One region of the Cellulomonas sp. P2_F12 genome, then DNA from elsewhere that is predicted to be linked to it. Evidence: predicted binding sites of a transcription regulator. Region 1 holds the regulator's gene; the other holds the start of a gene.

The links. Region 1 encodes HrcA, which represses chaperone genes, less so after heat shock. Its sites were predicted from a motif close to TTNGCACTCGNNNNNNNCGAGTGCNAA; they were not measured.
Region 2: the regulator HrcA is predicted to act here: its motif matches at 3,975-4,001, upstream of AC1DWH_RS04680 (Hsp20/alpha crystallin family protein).

What each region holds. Positions count from the first base shown of each region.
Region 1 is NZ_JBFUEV010000001.1:869,540-876,075, forward strand. Features, by position in the region: gene AC1DWH_RS04025 (PhoH family protein) at 1-669, opposite strand, end outside; gene AC1DWH_RS04030 (16S rRNA (uracil(1498)-N(3))-methyltransferase) at 756-1,514, opposite strand; gene dnaJ (molecular chaperone DnaJ) at 1,537-2,664, opposite strand; gene hrcA (heat-inducible transcriptional repressor HrcA) at 2,726-3,748, opposite strand; gene AC1DWH_RS04045 (DUF3097 domain-containing protein) at 3,887-4,744, shown strand; gene AC1DWH_RS04050 (DUF2189 domain-containing protein) at 4,793-5,893, opposite strand; gene AC1DWH_RS04055 (DUF4870 domain-containing protein) at 6,071-6,445, shown strand; gene hemW (radical SAM family heme chaperone HemW) at 6,450-6,536, opposite strand, start outside.
Region 2 is NZ_JBFUEV010000001.1:1,026,327-1,032,862, forward strand. Features, by position in the region: gene AC1DWH_RS04660 (PP2C family protein-serine/threonine phosphatase) at 1-1,025, shown strand, start outside; gene AC1DWH_RS04665 (hypothetical protein) at 1,062-1,187, opposite strand; gene AC1DWH_RS04670 (zinc-dependent alcohol dehydrogenase) at 1,187-2,389, opposite strand; gene AC1DWH_RS04675 (aldo/keto reductase) at 2,522-3,298, opposite strand; gene AC1DWH_RS04680 (Hsp20/alpha crystallin family protein) at 3,448-3,888, opposite strand; gene AC1DWH_RS04685 (acyl-CoA dehydrogenase family protein) at 4,352-5,344, shown strand; gene AC1DWH_RS04690 (PIG-L family deacetylase) at 5,341-6,536, shown strand, end outside.

The DNA.
Region 1 (6,536 bases):
CTCCATCAGCCGCGGGATCGACTCGGCGTCCACCATGTCGTGCAGCGCGTCGTAGAGGGGCCGCAGGTACGGGTCGATCTTGTCCGACAGGCTGCCGGGCAGGAACCCGAGCCGCTCGCCCGCCTCGACCGCGGGACGCGTCAGCACGATGCGGTGCACCTGGCGGTCCTGCAGCGCCTGCACGGCCTTGGCCATCGCCAGGTACGTCTTGCCGGTGCCGGCCGGACCGATGCCGAACGTCACCGTGTGCCGGTCGATCGCGTCGACGTAGTCCTTCTGGCCGGCCGTCTTGGCGCGGATGGTGCGGCCGCGGCCGGTGAGGATGTTGAACGAGAGGACGTCGGCGGGGCGGGCGGTCGACGCCGCCGTGAGCATCGCGACGGACCGGGTGACGACGTCGGGGGTCAGCGGGGTGCCGCCTGCCGCCATCTCGACCAGCTCGTCGACCAGCCGGGACACCAGGGCCACGTCGCCGACCGGGCCGGCGAGCCGCACCTCGTTGCCGCGCACGTGGATGTCGACGGTGGTGAACCCCGACTCGATGGTCCGCAGCACCTCGTCGCGCAGGCCGAGCAGCTCGACCATCGAGACCTCGGACGGGACGCTGATCCTGTGCTCGACGCGCGCGGGTGCGCCGGTGGGACGCGCTGCGGATGTGGACTCGGCCATGTGCTCGGCGTGCGCCGTGCGCTCCTTAGGTCAGGTGCGGGTGTTCCGGTACGCGGTCAGTCTACGAGTCCGCGCCCACAGCAATCTCAGCCCCAGCGACCGAGCCGCTCGGCGAGCAGCGCGAGCGCGACCGGTCCGGCCGTCGACGTCCGCAGCACGTGCGGTCCCAGCCGGACGGCGCGCGCGCCCGCGTCGAGCAGCCGCCCGAGCTCGACGTCGCCGATCCCGCCCTCGGGCCCGACCAGGACGAGGCACTCGCCGGCGTCGGGCAGCGCCGTGGCGGCGATGGCGTCGGTCGCGTCCTCGTGCAGCACCAGGGCGACCCCACCGGCGCCGACCACGCCGCGGACGCGCTCGACCAGGCCCTTCGCGTCCAGCGCGACCTCGACGTCGGGCACGCGAGCGCGCCGCGACTGCTTGGCGGCCGCCCGGACCGTGCCCACCCAGCGGGCGCGGCTCTTCGCGGCCCGGTCACCGCGCCACACGACGATCGAGCGGTCCGCCTGCCACGGCACCACCGCGTCGACTCCCACCTCGGTGGCCGCCTCGATCGCCATCTCGTCGCGGTCGCCCTTGGCGAGGGCCTGCACCAGCACCAGGGTGACGGCGGGTGCGGGCTCGACGACGCGCTGCTGCACCTGCACCAGCACGCCGTCGCCGGTCACCGTGCCGACCAGGCCGACGAGCCGCACGCCCGCGCCGTCGACGACGTCCACGCGCTCCCCCGGCCCGCGGCGCTGCACGACGCCCGCATGGCGCCCCTCGGTGCCGGCGAGCAGGTAGGTGCCGCCGTCGACGACCGCGTCGAGCGAGCCGGGCTCGGCCAGGAAGACGGGCGCGCTCATGACGCGGCCGGCGCCGTCATGCTCAGCGGCCCGAGAGCTTGTCGCGGAGCTTCGCGAACACGCCGGTGTTCGACGCCGCGAGCCGGGCCTCCGGACGCTCCTCGCCGCGCAGGGTGGCCAGCCGCCGCAGCAGCTCGGCCTGCTCGTCGTCCATCGCCGTCGGCACGTGCACCTCGACGTGGACGTGCAGGTCACCGCGGCCGGAGGCGTGGAGGTGACCGACGCCGAGGCCCTTGATCGTGACGACCTGCGCCGGCTGCGTGCCGGGGCGCAGATCGACCTCGCGCGCACCGTCGAGGGTGTCCAGGGTGAGGACGGTGCCGAGCGCCGCCGCCGTCATGGGCACCTCGAGGGTCGCGTGCAGGTCGTCGCCGCGCCGCACGAACGTGTCGTGCTTGCGCTCGCGGACCTCCAGGTACACGTCGCCCGCGGGGCCACCGGCCGGACCGACCTCGCCCTGGCCCGTGAGCTTGATCCGGGTGCCGGTGTCGACGCCCGCCGGGACGTCGACGCTCAGCGTGCGGCGCGAGCGGACGCGGCCCTCGCCCGAGCACTCGGTGCACGGCTCGGGGATGACGGTGCCGAACCCGTGGCACGCGGCGCACGGCTGGGTCGTCATGACCTGGCCGAGGAACGAGCGGGCGACCCGCTGGACCGAGCCCCGACCGCCGCAGACCTCGCAGGTGCGGGGCGACGTGCCGGGCCGGCAGCACGAGCCGCTGCACGTCGGGCAGACGACGGCCGTGTCGACCGGCACGTCCTTGTGGATCCCGAACGTGACGTCGGCGAGGTCCAGGTCGAGGCGGACGAGCGCGTCCTGCCCGCGGCGGGCGCGCGGGATCGGTCCCCGCTGCGCCGCGGCGCCGGTCGCGGCGCCGAAGAACGTCTCGAAGATGTCCTGGAAGCCGAAGCCGCCGCCCATCCCGCCGCCGGGCGACGACGGGTCGCCGCCCAGGTCGTACGCGCGCCGCTTCTCGGGGTTGCCCAGCACGTCGTACGCGCGCGAGACGTCCTTGAACCGGTCCTCGGAGCCCGCGTCCGTGCCCGCGACGTCCGGGTGGTGCTCGCGCGCGAGCTTGCGGTAGGCCTTCTTGATCTGCTCGGGGCTGGCGTCCCGCGGGACGCCGAGGACCTCGTAGTAGTCGGTCACGGGAGGGGGTGCTCACTTCCAGCTGTCGTTGACAGGGTCACGGAGGGGGTCTCGTGGCGGGTCATTGGGCGAGGATGCGCGTCAGGTAGCGGGCGACCGCGCGGACCGCGGACATGGTGCCGGGGTAGTCCATCCGGAGCGGGCCGATCGAGCCCACGCGGGCCACCGAACCTCCGCCCTCGTCGCCGTAGCCGGTGGTCACGAAACTCGTCTCGAACAGCCCGTCGTGCTGGTTCTCGCGACCGATGCGCACCGACACTGTCGCCGAGTCCTCGGCCATCTCCGAGAGCAGCCGCAGCAGCACGACCTGCTCCTCGAGCGCCTCGAGCACGGGGCCGATCGACCGGACGTCGGTGCCCCCGACGCGCGCGAGGTTCGCGGTGCCGGCGAGCACGACGCGCTCCTCGCTCTCCTGCGCGAGCGTCTCCTCGACGACCCCGACCACCGCGCCGACGAGCCCCTGGTCGCCGGGCGCGAACCCGTCGCTCAGCTCGCCCAGCGCCACCGGCAGCTCGGAGAGGCGCCGGCCGGCGGCGCTGACGTTGAGGCGCGAGCGCAGCCGTGCGACGACCGCCTCGTCGAAGTCCGAGCCCAGCTCGAGCGTCCGCTGCTCGACACGCCCGGTGTCCGTGATGAGGACGACCAGCAGGTGGCGGGCGCCCACGGGCACCAGCTCCACGTGCCGCAGCGCGGAGCGCCGCAGCGACGGGTACTGCACGACGGCGACCTGGTGCGTCAGCTGCGCGATGAGGCGCACGGCGCGGTCCACCACGTCGTCGAGGTCCTGCGCGCTCTCCAGGAAGGCGCCGATGGCGCGGCGCTCGGGGCTCGACAGGGGCTTGACGGTGGAGAGCCGGTCGACGAAGAGCCGGTAGCCCTTGTCGGTCGGCACGCGACCGGCCGAGGTGTGCGGCTGGGCGATGTACCCGCCCTCCTCGAGCGCGGCCATGTCGTTGCGGATGGTCGCGGGTGACACGCCGAGCGAGTGGCGCTCCACCAGCGCGCGGGAGCCCACGGGCTCCTTGGTGGCGACGTAGTCCTCGACGATCGCCCGCAGCACGTCCAGCCGTCGGTCCTCGCTCATGTCGCCTCCTCCGTCTGGTCGTCCGCGTACGCGCACCGGGTAGCACTCCCCGCACGGGAGTGCCAATGCTACGCCGCGGACGCGACACCCACGGGGCGGCTGCGGCCCGTCGCGGAGATGCGCCTCTACGCTGCCCGGGTGAACGACGACCGCTACGGCTCGGACGTGCTCGGGGGCTCCGGCTCGACGCACCACCGGCCCACCCGCACCAGCCGCCCGCAGGCCGCCGAGACCGGCCTCGTCGTCGAGGAGGTCACCACCGGGTGGGTCGGCGCCGTCGTGCGGGTCGAGAAGTCGGGCGGCCAGCACGTGGTCGTCCTCGAGGACCGCCGTGGCCGGACGCGCACGTTCCCGCTCGGACGGGGCTTCTGGCTCGACGGCGAGCCCGTGGCCCTGACCGCCCCCGTGCGCGCCCCGGCACCCGCGAAGCCCACCCGGACCGCCTCGGGCTCGGTCGCCGTCCACGACGCCCGCGCCCGCATCGCCCGCGGCAGCCGGATCTGGGTCGAGGGCAAGCACGACGCCGAGCTGGTGGAGAAGGTCTGGGGCGACGACCTGCGGCTCGAGGGCGTCGTGGTCGAGCTGCTCGACGGCGTCGACAACCTGGCCGAGGCCCTGCGCGACTTCCGCCCCGAACCGGGCCGGCGCGTCGGCGTGCTCGTCGACCACCTCGTCGCCGGGTCCAAGGAGAGCCGGATCGCCGCCGACGCCGTCCGCGGCCACCCCGCCGGCTCGGTCCTCGTGCTGGGCCACCCGTACGTCGACGTGTGGCAGGCCGTCCGCCCCGAGCGCATCGGGCTCGCCGCCTGGCCCACGATCGAGCGCGGCACCGAGTGGAAGCACGGCATCCTGCGCGAGCTGGGGTGGCCGGCCGACGAGCAGGCCGACGTCGCCCGCGCGTGGCAGCGCATCCTGCGCTCGGTGCGCAGCTACGCCGACCTCGAGCCCAGCCTCCTGGGCCGCGTGGAGGAGCTCATCGACTTCGTCACGACGTGACGAGCCCCGGCCCGCCGGAGGGCGGACCGGGGCACCGAGCGTCGTGCGTCAGAGCGTGGGCGGCGCGATGGGGTCGCCCAGCAGCCGACGGAACAGGAAGGCCGTGGCGATGAGCACCACGGGGATGGCGACGAAGAGGCCGAGGCCGCACAGCAGGGCGCCGGCGAAGATGATGACGAGGCTGAGCAGGTAGAACAGGATCGTCGTCGACAGGTTCGCGGTGATGAGCTGCACGCTCGAGCGCAGCGCGTCGATGGGGTTGATGTGCTTGTCGATGACGAACCAGAGCGTGAAGAACAGCAGGAAGTTCACCGCGATCGAGATCAGCCAGCCGATGACGGGGATCCAAGAGACGAACCCGACCACCAGGTTGATGCCGGCGAGCAGCAGGGCGGTCAGCAGGATCGGGCCGACATCGGTGAACGTGAAGAACGTGCCGAGCTTGACCTCGCGCCCGTCCGTGATGCCGAGCGCCGCGCGGATGAACGCCGCCTCGATCAGGTACCCCACCAGGGCGAGCGCCGCGTAGAGGATCACGGTCACGAACGAGAACCCGACGCCCATGAGGCCGCCGCCGTTGCGGTTGGGGTCGGTGAGGCTCGCGCCCCCGATGAGGATCCCCCAGAGGATCGCCGCCACGGCGGCACCGACGATGAGCCAGATCAGCGTCGCCAGGATGAAGAGCCCACCCGACCGCGTGAAGCCCTTCCACCCGTAGGAGTAGGCCTCGCCGATGGGTGATGCCGGCACCGGAGCGCCGTAGCCGCCCGCGGGCGGCGGGTATGCACCGGGAGCTGCCGAGGCGTAGCCGGCCGGGGGCGGGTAGCTGCCGGGCGCGGGCTGGCCGTACTGCGGCTGCCCGTAGTCCGGGGCCGGCGGCGGGGGCGGAGGCGGCGGGTATCCCGCACCGGGCGCCGGCGGAGCGGGCGGGGCCGGCGGAGCGGGCGGAGCGACCGGGGGCGCGACGGGCGGGGCCGGGGGCGCGACGGGCGGAGCGGGCTCGGGTGCGGGCGGCGCCGGCGGTGCCGCCTCGGCGGCGGGCTCCTCGACGGGGTCGGGCACGACAGGGGGTGTCTCGGGCACGACAGGCTCAGGTGCCTGCGCGGGATCGTCGTCACGCGGCGGGGTACCGCCGGGGTTCTCGCTCATGCGTGGCCTCCCTGGTCACAGGGCGTTCGTCGCCCAGGCCTGAGCGAACCGAAGCCGGGGGCACGTGTCAAGGAATCGGGTCTACCGGGCATGTCGGACCGCCCGACGCGACGCCGGCACCGTCGGTAGGCTGCGCGTGCCGTCAGGTCGACGGCCCCCGGACGAGGAGCGAGCCCGATGTCGTACGAGCACCCGCAGAGCCCGCCGCCGAGCAGCGCGGACCAGACGAGGAACCTGGGCATGCTCGCCCACCTCGGCGGGATCCTGGCCTACCTCTACGTCGGCTGGGTCCCTGCGCTGGTGATCTGGCTGGTCAACCGCGAGAAGGGCACCGCCGACGAGGCTCGCGTGGCGCTCAACTTCCAGCTGACCGTGCTCATCGGCCTGGTGGCGTGCGCGATCGTCCGGGCGATCCCCGTGCTCGGCTTCATCGGCTGGATCGGCTCCGTCGCGCTCGGCATCATCAGCCTGGTCCTGAGCATCCTCGCCGCCGTCGCCGTGCAGCGCGGCGGCTCGTACCGGTACCCGTTCAGCCTCGAGCTGGTGCGCTGAGGCCTCAGCCGACGAGGGTGCGGACCACGGCGTCCGCCAGCAGCCGACCGCGGCGCGTGAGCACGATCCGCCGGCCCGCGACCGCGGCGCG
Region 2 (6,536 bases), 160 kb from region 1:
CCGACCTGCTGGCCGTCGACGCGACCCTCGCGGGGCGTGCGTACCGGCTGCTCACCGTGCAGACCAGTGTCTCCGACGGCGTGGGACTGATCTGGATGCCCGTCATCGACGGGGTCGAACGCCTCGGTGTCCTGCAGGTCAGCGTGACGGATGCGGGCCGGCTCGAGGACGACGTGTTCCTGCACGACGTGTGGTCGTTCGCGCACCTCCTCGGCCACCTCGTCTCGATCCTCGACGAGTACGGCGACGCCGTCGATGCGGTGCGCCGCCAGACGCCGCGGACCGTCTCCGCCGAGCTCATCTGGCAGCTGCTCCCACCGCTGACGTCGGGCACCAGCAAGGTCGTCGTCAGCGGCCGCCTGGAACCGTCCTCCGAGGTCGGCGGCGACGTGTTCGACTACGCGCTGTCCGACAGCCGGGCGCAGTTCGCGATCTTCGACGCCACCGGCCACGACCTGCACTCCGGCCTCGCGGCCGCGACCGCGCTCGCTGCCTACCGCAACTCACGCCGTGAGGGTCACGGACTGTTCGAGCAGACCGAGGCGGTCCACCGCGCGGTCGGCGACGAGTTCGCGGGTCGCATGTTCGCGACGGGCGTCCTGGGGACGCTCGATCTCGACACCGGCGAGCTGCGCTACATCGCGGCCGGCCACCCGCCGCCCCTCGTGCTGCGGCGTGGCCACGTGGTCAAGGTCCTGGACTCCGGCCGCCGCCCGCTGCTGGGTCTCGACATGGCGGCCGCGAACGTGGCCGTCGAGTGGCTCGAACCCGACGACGTCCTCGTCCTGTACACCGACGGGATCACCGAGGCCCGTGACGCCGAGCGCCAGTTCTTCGGCCTCGACCGACTGGTGGACTTCGTCGAACGCGAGGCCTCGGACGGCGTTCCCCTGCCCGAGATCGTCCGCCGGGTCGGGCGTCGGATCCTGGAGCACCAGAACGGCATCCTCCAGGACGACGCGACCATCCTGCTGATCCAGTGGACCTCCAACGGTCAGGATGCCCTCGAACCGACGCCCGAGTAGGGGGTCCCAGGTGCGGCGCATGCCGGCCCAGACCTGTCAGGGCACCGGCGGGTGGAGCGGCCGCGAGGTCCCGACCACCCACATGGCGTAGGTCCAGCCGTCGGCCAGCACGTCCAGGACGGCCTGCGGCGAACACCCCATCGCCCTGGTGACGGTGGCCATCAGCGCGCCGGCTCCGCCGGGTCCAGGACGACCTTGATGCAGCCGTCCTCCTTGGCCTGGAACATCGCGTAAGCCTCCGGAGCCTGCTCCAGCGGGAGCCGGTGCGTGCGCAGGTCGAGCACGCCGAGCGGGTCGTCGTCCGCTGCGACCAGCGGAAGCAGGTCGTTAACCCATCGGCGGACGTTCGCCTGCCCCATCCGCAAGGTCAGCTGGCGGTCGAACAGATCCATCATGGGCAACGGGTCCACCGCACCGCCGTAGACGCCGGAGATCGACACGGTTCCGCCGCGCCGCGCCAGCCGGATGGCCGTCTGCAGCGCCGCCAGGCGATCGATCCCGGCCTTCTCCATCACAGGCCGCGCAAGAGCGTCGGGCAGAAGGCCGGCGAGCTTCTGCGCCCCCGTCGCTGCGGGCGACCCGTGCGCCTCCATGCCCACGGCGTCGATGGTGGCGTCGGCGCCCCGGCCGTCCGTGAGGTCCCGCACCGCGGACTCGAGGTCGTCGACCTCCGTCACGTCGAGCACGTCGACGCCGTGCCGGCGGGCCATGGCCAGACGTTCCGGCACGAGGTCCAGGCCGATCACCAGCCCGGCTCCACGGTGCGCAGCGATGCGCGCCGCCATCTGCCCGATCGGGCCCAACCCGACGACGACCACCGAGCCGCCCGGCGGAACCTGCGCGTACTCGACGGCCTGCCACGCGGTCGGCAGGACGTCCGAGAGGTAGAGGTACCGCTCGTCGGGGCTCCCGTCGTCCGGCACGATGACCGGCCCGAACTGTGCCTGCGGCACGCGCAGGTACTGCGCCTGCCCGCCTGGGACCTGGCCGTACAGCTTGGTGTACCCGAAGAGGGCCGCGCCCTTGTCCTGGTCGCGGACCTGCGTGGTCTCGCACTGCGAGGTGAGACCGTGCGTGCACATCCAGCAGGTCCCGCACGCGATCCCGAACGGCACGACGACCCGGTCGCCGGGCTTGAGCCGCGTCGCCTGCGACCCGACCTCCTCGACGACACCCATCGTCTCGTGCCCGAGGATGTCCCCCTTGTCGAGGTACATCCCCAGCACGCTGTACAGGTGCAGGTCAGATCCGCAGATCGCGGTCGACGTGACTCGCACGATCGCGTCGTTCGGCTCCTCGATACGGGGGTCCGGGACGGTCTCGACCCGGACGTCCTCGCGTCCTTGCCAGGTGAGTGCTCGCACGTCGGTCCTCCCGGTCGTCAGTCCGGCGACGTCTCTGCACCTGACACGCATCGTGCGCTCCCGCGTCCGGGACCGCGACTCGGGCCGGTGCCGGCCGCACCCAGCGCCACCGGGCGGTTCGGTCCTGGAACGTCAGGCGAGCGCGTCGATCCGGGCCATCTCCTCGGCCGTGAGCTCGAACCCCAGCACGTCGAGGTTGGCGGCGATCCGGTCCCGGTCCGTCGACTTGGGTATCACGACCACCTCGTGCTGCACGTGCCAGCGGATCACCACCTGTGCGGCCGTGACGTCGTGTGCCGCGGCCGCGTCGGCCAGGGCCGGGGCGCGTAGGTCGGAGCGCTTCAACGGGCTGTAGCCCTCGACGACGATCCCGCGCTCGCGGTGCGCGGCGAGCAGCTCCGGGTCGTGGTCCGCCGGGCTGTACGGGATCTGGTTCACGGCCGGCGTTTCGCCGGTCGCGTCGATCAGCTCGTCGATCTGCGCGATCGAGTAGTTCGAGACGCCGATCGAGCGGACCAGTCCCTCGTCCCGGGCCGCACGGAACGCGTCCCACGTCCGCGGTGCCGGAGCACCGCCGGGCGGCCAGTGGATGAGCCAGAGGTCCAGGTGGTCGAGATGCAGCGCGGCCAGTGACTCGGTGAGCGTCTGTCGTTCACGCCCGACGCGTTCGGGCGGGAGCTTGGTGGTGACGAAGACGTCGTCGCGGTCGATGCCGACCGTGGCGAGCGCGCGTCCGACCTCCGCCTCGTTGCGGTACATGGTGGCGGTGTCGATGTGGCGGTAGCCGAGCTGCAGCGCCGTGCTGACGGCTCGCTCGGCCGCGCCACCTCCCGCCTGCCAGGTGCCCAGACCGACCATGGGTATCGCCCCGCCCGGCAAGCTCAGCGTGGGCACCTCGACGTGGATCATCGACCCATGATGCGTGGCCGTGCTGCGGCGCGCGAGCGAACCCGGGAAGCGCGCGGCAGGGGCGCGGAGGTCCGGCTCGTCCGCACAGGACGTCCCTCGCCTCGTCGGCGGCGCTCTCGCAGTCCGCGTCGTGCCCCTACCGCCTGGTCTTATGCGGTGGTGTCGGCCTGCGCGGTGATCTCAGCCGCGTCACTCCCGTGCTGGACCGTGATGCGGCGCGGCTTGGCTTCCTCCGCGACCGGGATGCTGAGCGTCAGGACCCCGTCGGTGTACGTGGCCGAGATGTCGTCCAGAGCCAGACCCCGGCCGACCGTCAGCTGCCTCGCGTAGGTTCCGACCGGCCGCTCCTTGGCCAGCCACTGCACGCCCTCGTCCGGCCTGCCGGTGCGCTGCGCCCTGATCGTCAGGGTGCGGTCCTCGACGTTCACGTCGATGGTCCCGGGGTCGGCGCCCGGAAGATCCATGTGGAGCACGTAGTGGTCACCGGCTCGGTACAGGTCCATCGGCATCGTCGCCGAGGATCGTTCGGCCGTGACCAGCTGGCCGAAGATCCGGTCGAGCTCCTGGAGCGGGTCGAATCGCGTAGCCATGATCCTCACCTCCCTCTCGGTGGGCGTCGGACGGTCCGGCGCCCGGATGCTTTCCGGCCTCGGCCGGAACGGCTACAGCAGAAGAATTAGCACTCGGGCATCGGGAGTGCCAGGGGGGATCGGTGGGCGTTCGCAGTGGGCGAACCCGCCGACACGACAGGTCTCGGCGCGAGCACGAGACCTCGGGTCGACGGACGCCGCGCGATCGCGCGGCGAAGTACCTACGCTCGTGCCAGGTCGAGGAGCGGCTGTCGAGACCGGCGAACTCGCGTTGCCGGGGCACGAGAGGCCAGCCCATGCCACAGCGACATCCAGGTGCGAGGGCCAGGAGCACGGCCGACCGCGTCCACATCTGGCGGTCCCGGTGAGCACGACCACGCGGCGAGCGGATCCGACAGTCGACTGGGCGGGAGTCCGCATCGGCCCCGGCCCGGCGCGTCCCCTCCCGGCACTCCCGGGCTCCGTGGACGAGGCCCTGCGGGACGTTCCCGACTGGCCCGACGACCTGCTGCCCGGGCGGGGCGACACGCTGGGCCTGTGGGAGCTGCTGGCGTCGCTCGCCGCCTCGGACCTTGCCGTGGCCCGCGCCGTCGAACCGCACCTCGACGCGCGAGCGATCCTCGACCAGGCCCAGCCGGCCGACATCACCAGCGGTCCGTTGGGGACGTGGGGCGTCTTCGCCGCGCAGACCCCGGCCCAGCGGTTGCGCGCGACGCGCGCGCCTGGCGAACCGTGGCGGCTGCACGGGGTCAAGCCCTGGTGCTCGCTCGCGGATCGGTTGGATGGCGCCCTCGTCACCGCGCAGCTGCCGGGCGAGGCCGACGACCACGGTCTGTTCGTCGTCGACCTGCACGAACCGGGCCTCACGGTCATGAGCGACGCGTGGGTGTCGCGCGGTCTGCGCGAGATCCCGAGCACGGCCGTCCAGTTCTCCGACGTCCGTGCCGAGTTCGTCCGCGACAGCGACTGGTATGTGCGGCGTCCGGGATTCTGGTGGGGCGGGATCGGCGTCGCCGCGTGCTGGTACGGCGGCGCGGTCGGCATCGCCCGACGGGTGCTGAGCGAGGCGCACCGACGGCCCGACGACCGCTTGCTCGCCATGCACGTCGGCCAGATCGACGAGCGGCTCGCGGCGGCGCGCTATGCCCTCGCCCATGCTGCGAGCGCCGTCGACGTCTCCGGACGGGCCACCGACGGCGGCCGGGTGATGGCCTCCGACATCGAGCGGGCCGCCGGCCGGCTGCTGGCCCGGCGCGTGCGCGCGGTCGTCGCGCGAGCCTGCGAGGACGTCCTGCAGAGCTCGGCCCACGCCCTGGGCCCGGGACCGCTGACGCAGGAGGAGAACCACGCCAAGCGCGTGGTGGACCTCCAGGTCTACGTCCGGCAACACCACGCCGAGCGTGACGACGCGTCGCTGGGCGTCACGTTGGCGGCGTCGTCGGACGAGCCGTGGTGAGGTTCGACGGCCGCGCGCCCGGCACGTCCGCGGACGACTGGTCGGCGGACCCCCGGCTCGCGGACCTCGACCCGATCGGCCTGCCCGGACGCGGACGCGTGGTCGTCGTCGCGGCGCACCCGGACGACGAGACCCTGGGCGCTGGTGGCCTGATCGCCGAGCTCGCCGCGGCAGGGCGCCCCCCGGAGGTCGTCGTCGTGACCGACGGGGCCGCCTCTCACCCGGGTTCGGTGACCCTGCCGCCGGAGCGGCTCGCCGCGCTCCGGGCGGACGAGGTCCGGCGCGCCGTCGCACTCCTGTCGCCCGACTCACCGGTGACGCATCTCGGCCATCAGGACGGCCGCGTCCAGGAGGAGCGCGACTCCATCGCCCGCGAGCTGGCCGAGATCTGCGGCCCGGATGCCTCCGCCGTGACGCTGGTGGCGCCGTGGCGGGGCGACGGTCACCGCGACCACCGGGTGCTGGGCGAGATCTGCGCCGAGCGGGCGGTCCAGACCGGAGCCCAGCTGCTCGAGTACCCGATCTGGCTCTGGCACTGGGCGACGCCGGCGGACCCGGACGTGCCGTGGTCGCACATGCGGGCGCTGCGGCTGTCGGACCGCTCGATCGTGCTCAAGAACCGCGCGGTCGGCGCGCACGTCACGCAGGTCCGCGCGGCGTCGCCGGCAGTGGCGGACGCGGCCCCGCTGCACCCGGAGTTCCTTCGTGCGTTCGACCGGGACGTCGAGGTCTTCGTCACCGCCGGGAAGTCGTCGGGCGACCTGTCCGCGGCGTTCTTCGACGAGAGCTACGCCCGCCGCGGCGACCCGTGGTACCTGGCCACGCGGTGGTACGAGCGCCGGAAGCGGGCCGCCACGCTGGCCGCGATCCCCGAGGACGAGGTCGGGAGCGTCCTCGAGATCGGGTGCTCCATCGGCACGCTCACCGTCGAGCTCGCCCGGCGCTGCCGCCGGCTCGTGGCGACCGACGTCTCGGCGGCAGCACTGTCGCAGGCGAAGGAACGGACCGGCCACCTGGCGAACGTCGACCTGCTCCAGCACGACATGGCGGAGGGTGTGCCGGGTGGTCCCTACGACCTGATCGTCCTCTCCGAGGTCGGCTACTACCTGACCGCGCCGCACCTGCGGCGACTGGCTCGCGAGCTGACGGACGCGCTCACCGAGACGGGCAGCCTGGTGGCGTGCCACTGGAG